DNA from 3 places in the Leisingera sp. CC-HEC093 genome. Region 3 is predicted to be linked to each of the others. Evidence: riboswitches for the same ligand, from Rfam matches in the RefSeq annotation. Region 3 holds a riboswitch; each other region holds the start of a gene.
The links. A riboswitch is a leader RNA that binds a small molecule or an ion and turns the genes downstream of it on or off. The one in region 3 is predicted to bind cobalamin.
Positions count from the first base shown of each region.

Region 1: linked by a shared signal. The riboswitch ahead of AC5STB_RS02395 (hypothetical protein) and the one ahead of AC5STB_RS08915 (DUF4198 domain-containing protein) in region 3 are both predicted to bind cobalamin.
Region 2: linked by a shared signal. The riboswitch ahead of AC5STB_RS12785 (ABC transporter substrate-binding protein) and the one ahead of AC5STB_RS08915 (DUF4198 domain-containing protein) in region 3 are both predicted to bind cobalamin.

Region 1 is NZ_JCAIJR010000001.1:492,927-497,803, forward strand. It holds gene AC5STB_RS02390 (TetR/AcrR family transcriptional regulator) at 1-527, shown strand, start outside; cobalamin riboswitch at 546-763, shown strand; gene AC5STB_RS02395 (hypothetical protein) at 873-1,277, shown strand; gene AC5STB_RS02400 (protein-tyrosine phosphatase family protein) at 1,375-1,935, opposite strand; gene AC5STB_RS02405 (DNA polymerase III subunit gamma/tau) at 2,132-3,922, shown strand; gene AC5STB_RS02410 (hypothetical protein) at 4,039-4,296, shown strand; gene AC5STB_RS02415 (YbaB/EbfC family nucleoid-associated protein) at 4,307-4,651, shown strand; gene AC5STB_RS02420 (GNAT family N-acetyltransferase) at 4,711-4,877, opposite strand, start outside.
Region 2 is NZ_JCAIJR010000001.1:2,626,811-2,631,687, forward strand. It holds gene AC5STB_RS12775 (chemotaxis protein CheD) at 1-168, shown strand, start outside; gene AC5STB_RS12780 (chemotaxis protein CheW) at 165-1,778, shown strand; cobalamin riboswitch at 1,978-2,170, shown strand; gene AC5STB_RS12785 (ABC transporter substrate-binding protein) at 2,313-3,323, shown strand; gene AC5STB_RS12790 (FecCD family ABC transporter permease) at 3,320-4,369, shown strand; gene AC5STB_RS12795 (ABC transporter ATP-binding protein) at 4,366-4,877, shown strand, end outside.
Region 3 is NZ_JCAIJR010000001.1:1,847,869-1,852,745, forward strand. It holds gene AC5STB_RS08910 (DUF8426 domain-containing protein) at 1-845, shown strand, start outside; cobalamin riboswitch at 963-1,176, shown strand; gene AC5STB_RS08915 (DUF4198 domain-containing protein) at 1,320-2,105, shown strand; gene cbiM (cobalt transporter CbiM) at 2,116-2,733, shown strand; gene AC5STB_RS08925 (NikL family nickel/cobalt ECF transporter subunit) at 2,730-3,308, shown strand; gene cbiQ (cobalt ECF transporter T component CbiQ) at 3,305-4,093, shown strand; gene AC5STB_RS08935 (energy-coupling factor ABC transporter ATP-binding protein) at 4,080-4,730, shown strand.

The DNA of each region.
Region 1 (4,877 bases), 1.4 Mb from region 3:
AGGGCTACAGCGGCACCGGGCTGGCGGAACTGCTGGCCGCGGCGGAGGCGCCCAAAGGCTCGCTCTATCACCATTTCCCGAACGGAAAATCCGACCTGGCCCTGGCCGCGGCAGAGTGGGCCTCGGAACAGATGCTGGAGCTGCTTGCCGTCTCCTTCAGCCCCGCGCCCAGCTTCCACGAAGGTGCCAAGACGGTCTGCTTCAAGCTGGCAAAACTGTTCGACAAGCAAGGCAAGTGGAGTGGCTGCCCGGTCTCTGCCACCCTGTTCGAAGGGCCGGAGAACGAGAGTTTTCACCAGCACGCCGCCCGGCTGTTCGAAGGCTGGATCACTGAGACCGCGGCCCACGCCCAGCGCCTGGGCCTGCCCGAACACGAGGCCCGCGCGGCCGCCGAGAATTTCTATATCCTTTTGCAGGGCGGCTGGCAGCTGGCCCGGGTGCGGCGCGATTCAGATGTGATCCGGGGCTTGCACCTGCAGTTGCACGCGCCCGCGCCCGCGGCCTTGCAGGTGCAGAAAAACAATTGACGACTCGGGCACCCAGCCGCTACCGCTAGTGGCGATGGTTCCCGTGCTACAGAATCTTGTGTCCGGGATGAAAAGGGAACACGGTGCGGCCCGCGCAAGCTGGCCTAGTCCGAGACTGCCCCCGCAACTGTAAGCGGCGAGCGACCCCGATAGAGCCACTGGCCCGAATGGGCCGGGAAGGATCGGGAAAGCGGCGACCCGCAAGTCAGGAGACCTGCCATCGAACGTGAAACTCGAACCCGGGCGGGGTGTCCGGACAGGGTCTGATGGCACCGCGGGATTCTCCCGCATATCATCCGAACTCCTGTCCCCAAAACCCCCGCACCACGCGCGGAGGGCGCAAACATGATGTGGACGGACAAGACGCATTTCTATGCGGCAACGGATTGCAAATACCTGGGGCGGCCCTGCCCCGCGGCAGAGCGGATGATCGCCAAGCTGGCCGAGGCGATGACCAAGGCCAAACCGCTGACCCAGGGAGATTTCGAAATCACCGGCACCACCGCGCTGGACGGCTGCCCGCGCAGCTGCCCGGCGCAATTCGCAGCCAGCCATGACCGCATCCGGCTGTTCTGCGGCGTGGGGGAAGAGGCGCCGCGTGACGGGCTGGACCGGTTTGCCGATGCGATCCTCAGCCGCGGCGGCACCGGCTTTGCCGCCTCAAGCCTGGACGCCCGCCCCTGCGCGTTGATGGAAGCGCTGCCGAAAACGGAAGAGGCGCAGAAGGCCGAGCAGATGCTGGCACTGTGATCTGACATCAGCCGTTCCGGGCACGCCTGGAGGGCAGCGCCCGCCCCTTGGGGGCGGGACAGGCGCTGACCGGCCTCCCGGCCGGGCGGTCTGATATCTAGTCTCTGATGCTTCTCTGGCGGCCGCCCTGCTGCGAACAGGCCCAGTCCAGCTGGTCCTCAGTCTCCACCGCGCAGGGGCGCACCGACCGCAGCCGCGCCAGCGCCTCTGCCGGATCCTCGCCGCATTCAATCATCAGCCGCAGCACCGCCATGCCGGACCGCCCGCAGCCGCCCCGGCAATGCACCAGCACCCGGCCGCCGCCCGCCAGCGCCTGCCGCGCCGATTTGCTGGCGGCCGCCCATTTCGCGTTCACCGCCGGCGGCGGCACCTGAAAGTCCGGCACCGGCAGATGCAGCCAGCGGCAGGCCATGCTTTGGAGATCGACGCCCAGCCGCGGCGCCCCGGCGGCCACATGTTCGGCCTCCGTGGTCATCGAAATCACCAGCCCCGGCTTCCATTGATAGATTTGGATCAGGTCGTTGCGGTAATCGCCCGCGCCGCCCGGCAGCCGGCACAGCGCCAGAATGCCGCCGCCTGCTGACAGCGCATGGATGGTCAGGCCGGCCTGCACCGCAGTCTCCTGCATGGCAGGCTTCGGAGTGTCTTCAGTCCGCATACCGCCTCCCTGGCCGCCGCGCTCCTGCACTTTCCCCGCATTTTCCCCTCCCCTCAGCCTAGCCGCTAACCGCGCAAAGCCAAAGCGCTTTTGCAGCACCGGGAATGCTGCCATCTGCGGTGGACGAACGGGCTGCGCTTCAATACCCTGCGCGCAACGCGGGACGCCCCGCACATCGAATCCGGCACGAGACATCATGAACGATACCCCCAGCGGCACCACCCAATCCCAATACCAGGTTCTGGCCCGCAAATACCGGCCCGAGACCTTTGCCGATCTGGTGGGCCAGGACGCCATGGTGCGGACGCTGAAAAACGCCTTTGCCGCCGACCGCATAGCCCAGGCCTTCATCATGACGGGCATCCGCGGCACCGGTAAGACCACCACCGCCCGGATCATCGCCAAGGGCATGAACTGCGTGGGCGAGGACGGCCAGGGCGGCCCCACCACCGACCCTTGCGGCAAATGCGAGCATTGCACGGCGATCATGGAAGGCCGCCATGTGGACGTGATGGAAATGGACGCGGCCTCGCGCACCGGTGTCAATGACATCCGCGAAATCATCGACTCGGTACAGTACCGCGCCGCCTCGGCCCGCTACAAGATCTACATCATCGACGAGGTCCACATGCTGTCGACCAGCGCGTTCAACGCGCTGCTGAAGACGCTGGAGGAGCCGCCCGCGCATGTGAAGTTCATCTTCGCCACCACCGAGATCCGCAAGGTGCCGGTGACGGTGCTGTCGCGCTGCCAGCGCTTTGATTTGCGCCGGATCGAGCCGGAGGTGATGATCGCCCTCCTCCGCAAGATCGCCACTGCCGAAAATGCCGAAATCGCCGAGGACGCGCTGGCGCTCATCACCCGTGCTGCAGAAGGCTCCGCCCGCGATGCGACCTCGCTGCTGGACCAGGCGATTTCCCACGGCGCGGGTGAGACCACCGCCGACCAAGTTCGCGCCATGCTGGGCCTTGCCGACCGCGGCCGGGTGCTGGACCTGATGGACATGATCCTGCGCGGCGATGCGGCGGCAGCCCTCACCGAACTCAGCGGCCAGTATGCCGAAGGCGCTGATCCGCTGGCTGTGCTGCGCGATCTGGCGGAGATCACCCATTGGGTTTCGGTCGTGAAGATCACCCCGAACGCAGCCGAAGACCCCACCGTCAGCCCGGATGAACGCGCCCGCGGCCAGGCGATGGCAGAGGCGCTGGCGATGCGCGTCCTTACCCGGATGTGGCAGATGCTGCTGAAGGCGCTGGAGGAAGTGGCCGCCGCACCGAACGCGATGATGGCCGCGGAAATGGCAGTGATCCGCCTGACCCATGTGGCCGACCTGCCAAGCCCTGAGGAATTGATCCGCAAGCTGCAGGACACCCCCCCTCCGCCGCCGCCCGGTCCGGGCGGTTCCGGCGGCGGCATGCCGATGCAGGGCATGGGCGCGCCGGCGCTTGGCAGCGGCGCCTCTGCAGGGGCCGCACCGCAAGGCGGCGCGCCCGTGGCCCATGGCGGGGGCGGCACGGTGGCGGCGCTGGCACCGCAGACCAGCCCTGCCCTGGCCCGTTATCCGACCTTCGAGTATGTGGTGGAGCTGATCCGCGAAAAGCGGGACGGACTGCTGCTGGAATACGTGAAAAGCTACCTGCGTTTGGCCGCCTACAAGCCTGGGCAGATTACCTTTGAATTGACCAGCGACGCGCCTCGCGACCTGACCAAACGGCTGAGCGAACAGCTTAAGGCCTGGACCCACCACAATTGGTTTTTCACCATCGTCAGCGAAGGCGGCGGCGAAACGATCAGTGAGCGGGAGAACGCCGCAGAGAACGCCCTGCGGGAAAAAGCCACCGCCCATCCGCTGGTGCAGGCGGTGCTGGAAAGCTTCCCCAAGGCCAAGATCACCCGCATCCGCACGCCCGAGGAACTGGCCGCCGAAGTTGCCGCCGAGGCCCTGCCCGAGGTGGAGGACGAATGGGACCCGTTCGAGGACGGGTAAAGATCGGCCTGACGGCCCTTCTGTTCACGGTGCCGGCAACCGCATCCGCAAACACTTGCGGGGCTACGGGCGAAACTTATGAAAACGCGTGGGATGTGCTTCTGCGGCTGTCCTCCATGCCTGCTGCATTGGCCCTCTTCGCCCTTGCCGGATTCGCGCTTTGCCGCAAACAGCGCGTGCTGCTTGCAATCGCCGGCGCTCTGTGGGGCGCGCTGGCGTTTGTCATCGCCGTGGATAACCATGAGCTTTTCTTTGATGATAAGAAGGCCTTGGGCATAATCGAAGACTGCACAGCCTCCCCCCACTTGTTCATCGCGCTTGCAATTGCGATATGTGCGGGGATGACTTACGGCGCCCTGCGCCCCCGCACTTAGGAGAATACAGATGCTCAAAGGCCTCGGCGGTCTTGGCGACATGGCCAAGATGATGAAATCGGCACAGGAACTGCAGACCAAGATGGCGCAGATGCAGGAAGACCTGCACAACGTCATGGTGACCGGCGAGGCCGGCGCAGGCCTGGTCAAGGCAACCGCGTCCGCCAAGGGCGACCTCAAGGGCCTGGACATCGATCCCTCGATCTTCAACGGCGATGACAAGGAAGTGGTTGAGGACCTGATCCTGGCAGCCATCAAGGACGCCCAAGCCAAGGCGTCAGAGAAGGCACAGGAAGAAATGGCCAAGCTGACCGAAAGCATGGGCCTGCCCAAGGACATCAAGCTGCCGTTCTGATCGGCACGCTGATCCCTGCAAAAGGCGGCCCGTCAGGAGCCGCCTTTTTTGTTTCCGGCTCAGCCCGTTTCCAGCCGGAACTTCAAGAAACGCTGCCCCTCGTACTGCACTTCCCCGGTCTGCACCGCCCCCAGCCGCTTCAGCGGGCGCAGATGCTGCCGTGTCGGCGGCAGCAGAAAGGTGACATAGGGAATGCGTGCGTCCGCGCGGGCAAAGTCCAGCGCCT
Region 2 (4,877 bases), 780 kb from region 3:
CTTGTCGGAGCCATCAATGCACGTTCCGCCTACCGGGCCCTGCGGGAGGCCGGTGTCCGCAACATCCATGAAGACGTCGGGGGAGTGCAGGGAAGGCAGGTGACCATCGACTGCACAAGCGGCGAATTCACAGTTAAGTCCATCCCGCGTTTGGGGGCACACAGATGAAACCCGACACCTCAGAACCGCTGGTTCTTGGCCCCGGCAAGCTGCCTGGAGAAGGCGAAAATCCCGCCGGTAATGCCGGCCTACCGGGTGCTGCCGAGCCGCAGAAGCCTGTCGAGAGCACCGGCGGCCGGGCGCGGCAAGGCCACGCTGAAAAATACGGCTCCTTTCTGATTGACGATAGCGAATTTGCCATCCCTGTCACTGCGCTTCAGGAGATCGTGAACGAACCGGATGACATCTCTCCGGTGCCGCTTGCACCGCCATTTATGCTGGGCCTGTTCAACCTACGGGGCATGATTGTTCCGGTGATTGACCTGCGCAGGTTGCTGGAGTTTCCCGCAACTGACAGCACGCAACCACGCAAGGTTGCCATTGTCGAACATGGGGCGCATTGCATCGGCCTTCTGTTTGACAGGACAGGAGAGGTCCTGAACGGTAAAGGCGTGGCACGGGTGGATTTCCGCCCCAATGGCGAGGGCATCAAGGATGTTGTCATCGACGGGGTGCTGAAATTCGATAAGGGTGAAAGGCTGGTCCAGGTGCTGGACCCGCATGAACTGCTGAACCTGGAAAAGCTTCCGAGGGCCGATAATGGCGCCGGGCAGGAGGCCGTCAAACGCAGCAGAGGCAAGAAACTCGCCTGCGTGTCCTTTCAGACCGGCCATACCACCTGTGCCATGGACCTGCGGCACGTGAAAGAAGTCAAGACTGTCCCCAAGCTGGAGCAGTCCCTTCTGACGGGCGGCAACGTGATCGGCACTGCAAACCTGCGTGGCGTCATTCTGCCAGTCATAGATTTTCGCGGCTTCATGGGGGACGGCGCAAAGTTTGTGTTTGGGGCGACCTTGCCCAAGGAGCGCAGAATGCTGGTGGTCGAAACTGCCGAAGGGCCAGTCGGGCTGATGGTGTTTTCCATCGACAGCATTCTGCCCTATTACGAGGATGAAGTACGGCCGTTCGCCAAGCTCGCACTGCCGCGCGGGGATCTGGTCAATGGGTGCCTGATTGATAAGAAAAATCAAATCGTCATGATGCTGGATCCGGAAAAACTTCTGCAAGAACCCAGTTTTCTGGCAGCGGCAAAGTCCTGCCAAGAGATCTATCCACCCGATACGGAGGAGGAAAAAGCCGCCGATCTGGCGACCCGGGCAGCGCGCCGCACGTTTATCAAATTCACGTTTGAAAAGAGATTTGCCCTGGATACGTCTCAGGTCAGTGAAGTGATCAACCGCCCCAAGGACCTGCTTGAGCCACCGTTCTCGCTCAGTTTTGTCGAAGGCATCCTCAATTTGCGGGGGGAATTGATCACTCTTTTCAATCCGCGGGTGCTCTACGGCTTGCCGCCGGTGTCCAGCCAGGACCAGAAGGTGTTGATTTTCAGGCATGGCGCGCAGAAATTCGGAATCCTCGTGGATTCCGTCGATGAAATCATCATCACGACGGAAAACCGGGTTGCTGAGCTGAAGCCCTTGGACCAGCAGCAAGCGTCCAAGAGCATTACCGAGGATGTAACCGGATGCCTGCAGCACAAGTCCCCTGATGGCAAGCCCGAGTCGATTTTGATCATGGACACAACCGCTTTGGTCGACCGCTGCTTTAAGGCCGCATAGCGCCGCCCAGCAACGCGTGCCGCAGGCCGCGGGCAGGGACCGCCGCTTTGCCTGGGCGGGCCTGCCCGCGCTTGCAGTGGTCGCAATCAGACCAGGGTTGTTGCAGGACTTTTGGCTTCCGCAGTGCGGCAGGTCTTCCTTCTCTGCGTGAAGATTCCTGCAATCCGGTGAACTTTTTCTTGCCGCAGCGAATGTGATGCGCTACGCGCGCTTCACCGGTCCCGTAAGGGCTAAGAGGGAATCCGCGGCGCCAGCCGGCGCCAAACGGAACTGCCCCCGCAACTGTAGGCGGCGAGTGCTGTCCCATCGTGTCACTGGACCAGAGCGGTCCGGGAAGACGGGGCAGACAGTGACCCGCCAGTCAGGAGACCTGCCGGCGAAAAACCGAAACACACCGGACGGGGTTGTCCGGGGAGGTTGCCGGTAAGGTGTGCCGCCGCTGTCCGGTGCCGCATAAAGGGGGCCAGGCTCCTGCTTAACCGGTCAATGCCCTTTCACCCGTTCTCCGGTCATTGACAGATGGAGATCGAAATCATGTTTCTGCGTTCCGGCCTGATGGGCCTTTCTTTCTTTGCGGCAGCTCAGGCCGCAGCGGCCGGCGAGGCTTTCCCGCTGACCCTTCAAAACTGCGGCGAGACCGTCACCTTCGAGGCGCCGGTTGCGTCCGCCGTGACCGTCGGTCAGGCCGCGACAGAGGTGCTTTATGCTCTGGAGCTGGGCGGCAAAGTGCTTGGCACCTCGGTCTGGTTCAACGACGTGCTGCCCGAATACGCGGACGTGAACGACAAGGTAGAGCGGCTGGCCGACAACGATCCGAGCTTTGAAAGCGTGGTGGCCAAACGCCCGGGACTGGTGGCGGCGCAATATGAATGGCACGTCGGACCCGAAGGTGTTGTCGCCAAGCGCGAGCAGTTCCATGATCTCGGCATCCCCACCTATGTGATGCCCGCGGATTGCGTTGGCAAGGACAACACCACCGGCGGCGACGGCACCCGCACCCAGATGTTCACCACTAAGAGCCTGTATCAGGGCATTGAGGAACTGGCGGCGATCTTCGGAGAGGCCGAAAAGGGTGCAGCGTTGGTTGCCGACTACAAGGCCCGTGAAGCCGCAGCTGTTGCCAAGGCGCAGGAGGTTGCACTGGACGACGCCTCTGCCGTGTTCTGGTTCTCTTCGCCGGAGATGGAAAGCGACCCGTTTGTGGCCGGCCAGAAGGGCGCGCCGGGATACATGATGCAGCAACTGGGCCTGCGCAATGTTATTGAGACTGACGAGGAATGGCCGACCGTCGGCTGGGAAACCATCGCCAAGGCCAACCCCACGGTGATCGTGATTGCCCGTATGGACCGCCGCCGCTTTGCTGCGGATGATTACGAGAAGAAGCTGGAGTTCCTGCGCAATGATCCGGTCGCCAGCCAGATGGATGCGGTAAAGAACAACCGTATCGTCGTGATGGACGCCCAGGCCATGGACGCCACCATCCGCGCCATCCCGGCGCTGGAGGACCTGGCCGCTGAACTCAGCGCGATCGGCAACGGCGCATGAGCGCAGCCGCTGCACTGGCATTGCAGGGCGTCCGGGGCGCTTGCCTGGCCCTGCCGGTGCTGGCTGCGGCGGTTCTGGCAGGCGCAATGATCGGGGAAACCCCGCTTGCGCCTGACCTTATTCTGTCCGTTCTAGCCAACAAGCTGGCCGGGGCGGGGCTAGTGGTGGACCCGGTGGATCAGGGTATCATCTGGAGCTACCGGCTGCCGCGGGCGCTGGTGGCTGCGGCCTGCGGGGCAGCGCTGGCGGTGACCGGGGTGGTGCTGCAGGCCTTGCTGCGCAACGCGCTGGCCGATCCTTACATCCTGGGCATTTCGGCGGGTGCCTCGACCGGGGCGGTTGCCGTCACCATTGCCGGGCTCGGCGGCGGCGCCCTGTCGCTCTCCTTTGGCGCCTTCAACGGGGCGCTGCTGGCGTTTGGCTTTGTTGCCATCCTGGCGCGAGCGGCCGGGGCAGGGGACAATCGTGCAGCCGCAGCGCAGATCGTGCTGGCGGGCATTGCCGGCTCGCAGCTGTTCAACGCATTGACCGCCTTTGTTATCGCCAAGTCCGCCAATGCCGATCAGGCTCGCGGTATCATGTTTTGGCTGATGGGCAACCTCAGCGGCGTTCGCTGGCCGGATGTGTGGCTGGCGGTGCCGCTGGCGTTGGCAGGCTGGATGATCTGCCGGTTTCACGCACGCGCCCTCGATGCCTTCACCTTTGGCAGCGACTCGGCGGCGTCGCTCGGGATTCCGGTCCGGAGGGTGCAGGTGGTGCTGATCTTCGCTACCGCGCTGATGACCGCGGTGATGGTGTCGATCGTCGGCTCCATCGGTTTTGTAGGCCTGGTGATCCCGCATGCAGCGCGGTTCCTGGTCGGTCCGGGCCACCGCAGGCTGATGCCCGCCGCGGCGCTGACCGGCGCCGTTTTCCTGATTGCCGCCGACATTGTGTCCCGCATCATCATCCCCGGCCAGGTGCTGCCCATCGGCGTGGTCACTGCCCTGATCGGGGCACCATCCTTTGCGGTGATTCTGATACGCGGTCAAAAGGCGGCACGATGAAGATCGAGGCCCGCAATCTGTCCTTCGCTGTGCGCGGCAAGACTTTGCTGGAAGACGTCTCGCTGACGGCGCAGCCAGGGGAAACGCTGGCGCTTGTCGGCCCCAACGGCTCCGGCAAGTCGACCCTGATGCGCCTGCTGTCCGGCCTGGCACGGCCTGCGCAGGGCGAGGTGCTGCTGGCGGAAAAACCGCTGGCCGGACTCACCCGCCGGGACATCGCCCAGCGGATCGCCATCGTCGAACAGCAGGCAGATACGGCTGAGCGCATCACCGCGCGGTCGGTCGTGGAACTGGGCCGCACCCCATGGCTGTCAACGTTGAAACCCTGGAGCGGAGAAGACACGCTGCTGGTAGACAAGGCGCTGCGCACGGTGGAGATGGAAGGTTTTGCCCGCCGCGAATGGGCCACGTTGTCTGGCGGCGAACGGCAGCGGCTGCACATCGCCCGGGCCCTTGCACAGCGGCCTGGGCTTTTGCTGCTGGACGAGCCGACGAACCATCTGGATAT
Region 3 (4,877 bases):
CCTGCAAGGTCCAGGGCGACCAAAACGCAAAAGCAGATGCTCGGTCGGGCATGGTACAAAATCCGTTCATTTTCCGGAATTGGGTTCGAGAAGGTGACATTGTCATCGTGTGGAAAGGCAATGGCCTGTTTCGGGCAATCGGGGTGTTTACAGGTGGCTACGAATTTGCCCCTCGCCCCGAAGGCGGATATGCCCATCGCTGCGCCGTCCGTTGGCTTTGGATCGACCGCGAAGGGGTTCCTGGCGGCGAAATTTACTCCCGTCGTTTCTCGATGAAATCGATCTACCTGCTCTATGGTGCAGAACTGAACGTGCCGGCCCTCGAACGCTACATGAACAGCCAACAAAATGAGGGTTCGTCGGAACCTGAGTCGTTCGTACTAATCATCGACGAGATCAACCGCGCGAACATTTCCAAGGTTTTCGGCGAGCTGATCACGCTCTTGGAAACAGACAAGCGGCTTGGACGGCCGAACCAGCTCAAGGTGCGCCTGCCCTATTCTGGGGACGAATTCGGTGTTCCGTCAAACCTGCATATCGTCGGCACGATGAACAGGGCAGACCGCTCCATCGCCCTGCTTAACACGGTACTTTCGCTGCCCAAGCGATTCCGAGTGCGTGACCTCATCGACGTCAGTGATGCTGATCGCTTTGGCCTTGCCGAAATTGATTGGGGTTTCGGGGTAGAGGTCTTCGACCATGCTCAGGGATGTATTGCTGTCGCACTTCGAAAGGCCGGAGACCAAATACTTGCCCCCTGGCCAAGCAACCGCAATGAACCCACTCAGCGCCACCGTTCCGATCCAGGCAAACAAAGGGCCCCCACCCAGGCCTGTCCGCTTTGAGCGCAGGAAGATGTAAGCTGGCAAAAACAGGAAAACCCAAAGCAGCAGGCCGTTGACAGCCTCCTTGCGGGCGAGCAAACAGAAGGAGAAACGCTTGACACAGAAAATCCGCTTTGCCATTCAGCAGCAGTGACCGGTTCCGCGAGTGTTTCAATGCGCAGCGGAAGAAATAGGGAACACGGTGCGGCGTACCCAAAAGGGACCAAATCCGTGACTGCCCCCGCAACTGTGAGCGGTGAGTGACGCTGAAAACGCCACTGGGACACCCCCGGGAAGGCCAGCCGAACCAGGACCCGCGAGTCAGGAGACCTGCCGGACACAAGGGCTGAGGAACCGCTTGCGGTGTTTCAACTCTTTTCCACCGGACGCCGGGGTGCGCGTCTGGCGCGTGTGCCGTTCAGGCTATCCCGTGCCATTACTCCCCGTTGTTCATTCCTGATTGCAGGTGAGCCTGCATCGTCGAATGAGGACGATATGAAACTGAACTATCTGGCCGCAGCTCTGGCCGTTTCCCTGCCGGCCGCCGCGTCGGCGCACTTCCAGCTGAACTACACCGAGAAAGCGCTGATTGAGAAGCCCGGCGATGTGCCGATTGGCCTGGTGTTCTGGCACCCGATGGCAAATGGTCATGCGATGGACATGGGCAAGCCGGAAGAATTCTTCATGGTTCACAAGGGCGAGAAGACCGATCTGACGGACCGCCTGGAGCCCGCAACCTTCAAAGGCGCTGAGAACGAAGCTTCGGCCTATAAGGCGTCCGTTCCGGTCAAACGCTCCGGCGACTATGTCGTCGTGACTGTGCCTTCGCCGTACTACGAGGAAAGCGAAGATATCTACATCCAGCAAATCTCCAAGGTCGTGCTGAACCGCAACACACTGCCCACCGATTGGGATCAGCCCGTTGGCCTGGCCACCGAGATCCTGCCGTTGAACAAGCCCTACAACGTCATCGTCGGCTCCACCTTCTCCGGCCAGGTTCTGGCAGATGGCAAGCCGGTTCCCGGTGCCGAGATTGAAATCGAGTTCATGGCGGCGGAGCCCGATCTCGAGAAATTCTCCACCACCAGCCCAACCGTGGGCGAGATGCCTGGCGGTGCGATTGTGGCCATCGCTGACCAGAACGGCGTGTTCTCCTTCGGCATTCCGAAAGCAGGCTACTGGGGTTTTGCCGCTCTGGGGTCCGGCCCGGTGACCGAGCACGACGGCAAGGAACTCAGCCAGGATGCCGTGCTTTGGATTCACGCTGCAGAGCTGAAGTGAAAGTAGACCGATGCATATCGTAGACGGCGCACTGTCAAACCCGGTTGTGATCGGCGGCGCGGTTGCCGCCGCCGGCGGTATTGCCATGGGTCTGCGCAACCTGCCGTTGGAGCGTATTCCGGCGGCGGGGGTTCTTTCGGCCAGTTTCTTTGTGGCCTCGCTGATCCATGTCCCGATCGGGCCCAGCTCGGTTCACCTGATTCTGAACGGGCTGGCGGGGCTGGTGCTGGGATGGGCTGCCTTCCCGGCGCTGTTTGTCGGGCTGCTGCTGCAGGCGGTCTTCTTTGGCTTCGGCGGGCTGACCGTTTTGGGTGTGAACGCGGTGAATATTGCTTTGCCTGCGGTTCTTGTCGGGTTGGCCTTCCGCCCGCTTGTGGCGCGCGGCTCGCCGCTGCAAGGAGCGATCTGGGGCGGTATCGGAGGCGGCGCTGCAATTGCGACCACAACATTGGCCGTTGCCGCTTCGCTAATGCTGTCCGGCGATGAGTTCCTTCTGGCTGCCAAGCTGGTGTTTTTCTCCCATATCCCAGTGATGGTAATCGAAGCGCTGTTGTCCGGCGCGGCCATTTTCCTGGCCCGGCGGGTGAAACCTGAGCTGTTCATTGACACAAAGGGAAGCCTGGCATGATCCGGTCCTGTATTCTGATCCTTGCGCTTCTTGCTCCGCTGCCGGCGCTGGCCCACAATGTGATTTCCTCCGTGTTCCCGTCTGGTACAGACATTGAAGGCGAAGTTGGGTTCTCCAACGGGGAAATGGCTGTGGATCTGCCGATCGTAGTTTTTGATGAAAACGGCAGCAAGCTGGGTGAGACCGTAACCGACGCTGACGGATTCTTTCTGTTCACACCGTCAGAGCCTGTGAAACATATTTTCCGCGGTGATCTGGGTGCAGGCCACGTCGCCGAAGTGGTCATGGAAGCAGCGGATGTCGCGCGGATCCTTGGGCAAAGCCCCGGCGAGGCAGCAGCCGCGACGGGGACTGCACCGGCCTTTCCGGCAGGCACTGCGGGTATTTCTGATCAAACCCGCGCGGAACTTGCTACCATGATGCGAAATGAACTGCGTCCGCTCCGGCAGGAGCTGTCAGCGTTTAAGAACAAGTCGGACTTTCAGTCTGTCCTTGGCGGCATCGGGTATATCTGCGGCCTTTTCGGGTTGGGTTTTTACATCGCCGCGCGGCGCAGGATCGGCGGCAGCGCATGACCTATGTCCTGACTGGCGATGAAAAACCGTTCAGCGGGTTCGGCGCATTCCGCACCAAGGTTACCACGCTGGATCCGCGTATGCGCATCGTGATGACCGCGGTCTATGCCGTAGTGGTGGTTTCCCTCAGCAATCTGTGGGTTCTGACGGGCGCGCTTGGCCTGTCGGCGTGGCTTTTGGCTTTCTCCGGCCTGCCGCCCCGTAAGACTCTGAAACGGATGGCGATGATGGACAGCTTCATCATCTTCATGCTGGTGCTGCTGCCGTTTACAATACCCGGCACTCCAGTCTTCTCCGTCTGGGGGTTGGAGGCGAGCTGGGAAGGCCTTCGGCGCGCGGCCGAGATCGCCCTGACTGCAAATGCTGTCATTCTTGCGGTCATGACGCTGGTCGGGTCCATGGAACCGGTGACGATGGGGCACGCACTGTTTGCCCTCAAGACGCCGGAACGGCTGGTGCATCTGATGATGTTCACTATCCGGTACATCGACGTCTTGCGTGAGGAATACCAGCGCCTGAGCACTTCGATGAAGCTGCGCGGTTTCCGTCCCGGCACCAACTGGCATACCTACCGCAGCTACGGCTATCTGGTTGGCATGATGCTAGTGCGCGCCATTGAACGGTCGGAACGCATTCTGGCGGCGATGAAATGCCGGGGGTTCTCTGGCCGCATCATCCTGCTGGAAGACTTCCGCTTAGGCAGGGCCGACCTGCTGTTTGCCGCGGCCCTTACCGCCGCCCTTGCCGCCCTGATCTGGGCTGAGGCCATCTATGCAGCTTCTTGACCTGAACAACATCCACTTTGCCTATCCAGGGCTTGAGCCAGTGCTTGAAGGGGCGTCGATGCAGCTCAACGCGGGAGAACGTTTGTCGATCGTCGGCCCCAACGGCGCCGGGAAATCGACGCTTCTGAAAATCATCATGGGGTTACTTGCCCCCACCAGCGGCACCGTCACCGCCTTTGGTCAGCTCTGCACCGAGGAAGCGGACTTTCACGAGGTGCGCCGTCGCATCGGCTTTGTCTTTCAGGATGCCGACGATCAGCTCTTTTGTCCGACAGTTGCCGAGGACGTGGCTTTCGGACCTCTCAACCTTGGAAAGACGAAACAGGAGGCCCTCGCCATTGTCGATAGCGTGCTGGACCGCCTGAGGCTGGCCCATCTGCGTGACCGGGTTACACACAAACTATCGGGCGGTGAGAAGCGGCTGGTTACGCTGGCCACGGTTCTGGCAATGGAACCGGAAGTGCTCATACTTGATGAGCCGACCAACGCGCTGGACCCTGAAAATTACGCACGTTTGGCGGAGATTTTGAAAGAGCTTGACCAGGCGGTTTTATTGGTCAGCCATGATCCTGAGTTCCGTGAACAGATTGCTCCGGCAGGGTATCACCTGATGGAGCGGACACTCACAAGGGTATAGGGGGGGGCTGGACAGGTCTTTAGTGCGTCCGCTTCCTGCGCTACTATGCCGCCAGTCTTGGTTAGCTGCGCTGTAAGTGCGATCAATATCCGCAAGGTCTCGAAACCTGGTTAATAGATGCCAGTTTCATGCTGCGCCCGCGACGAG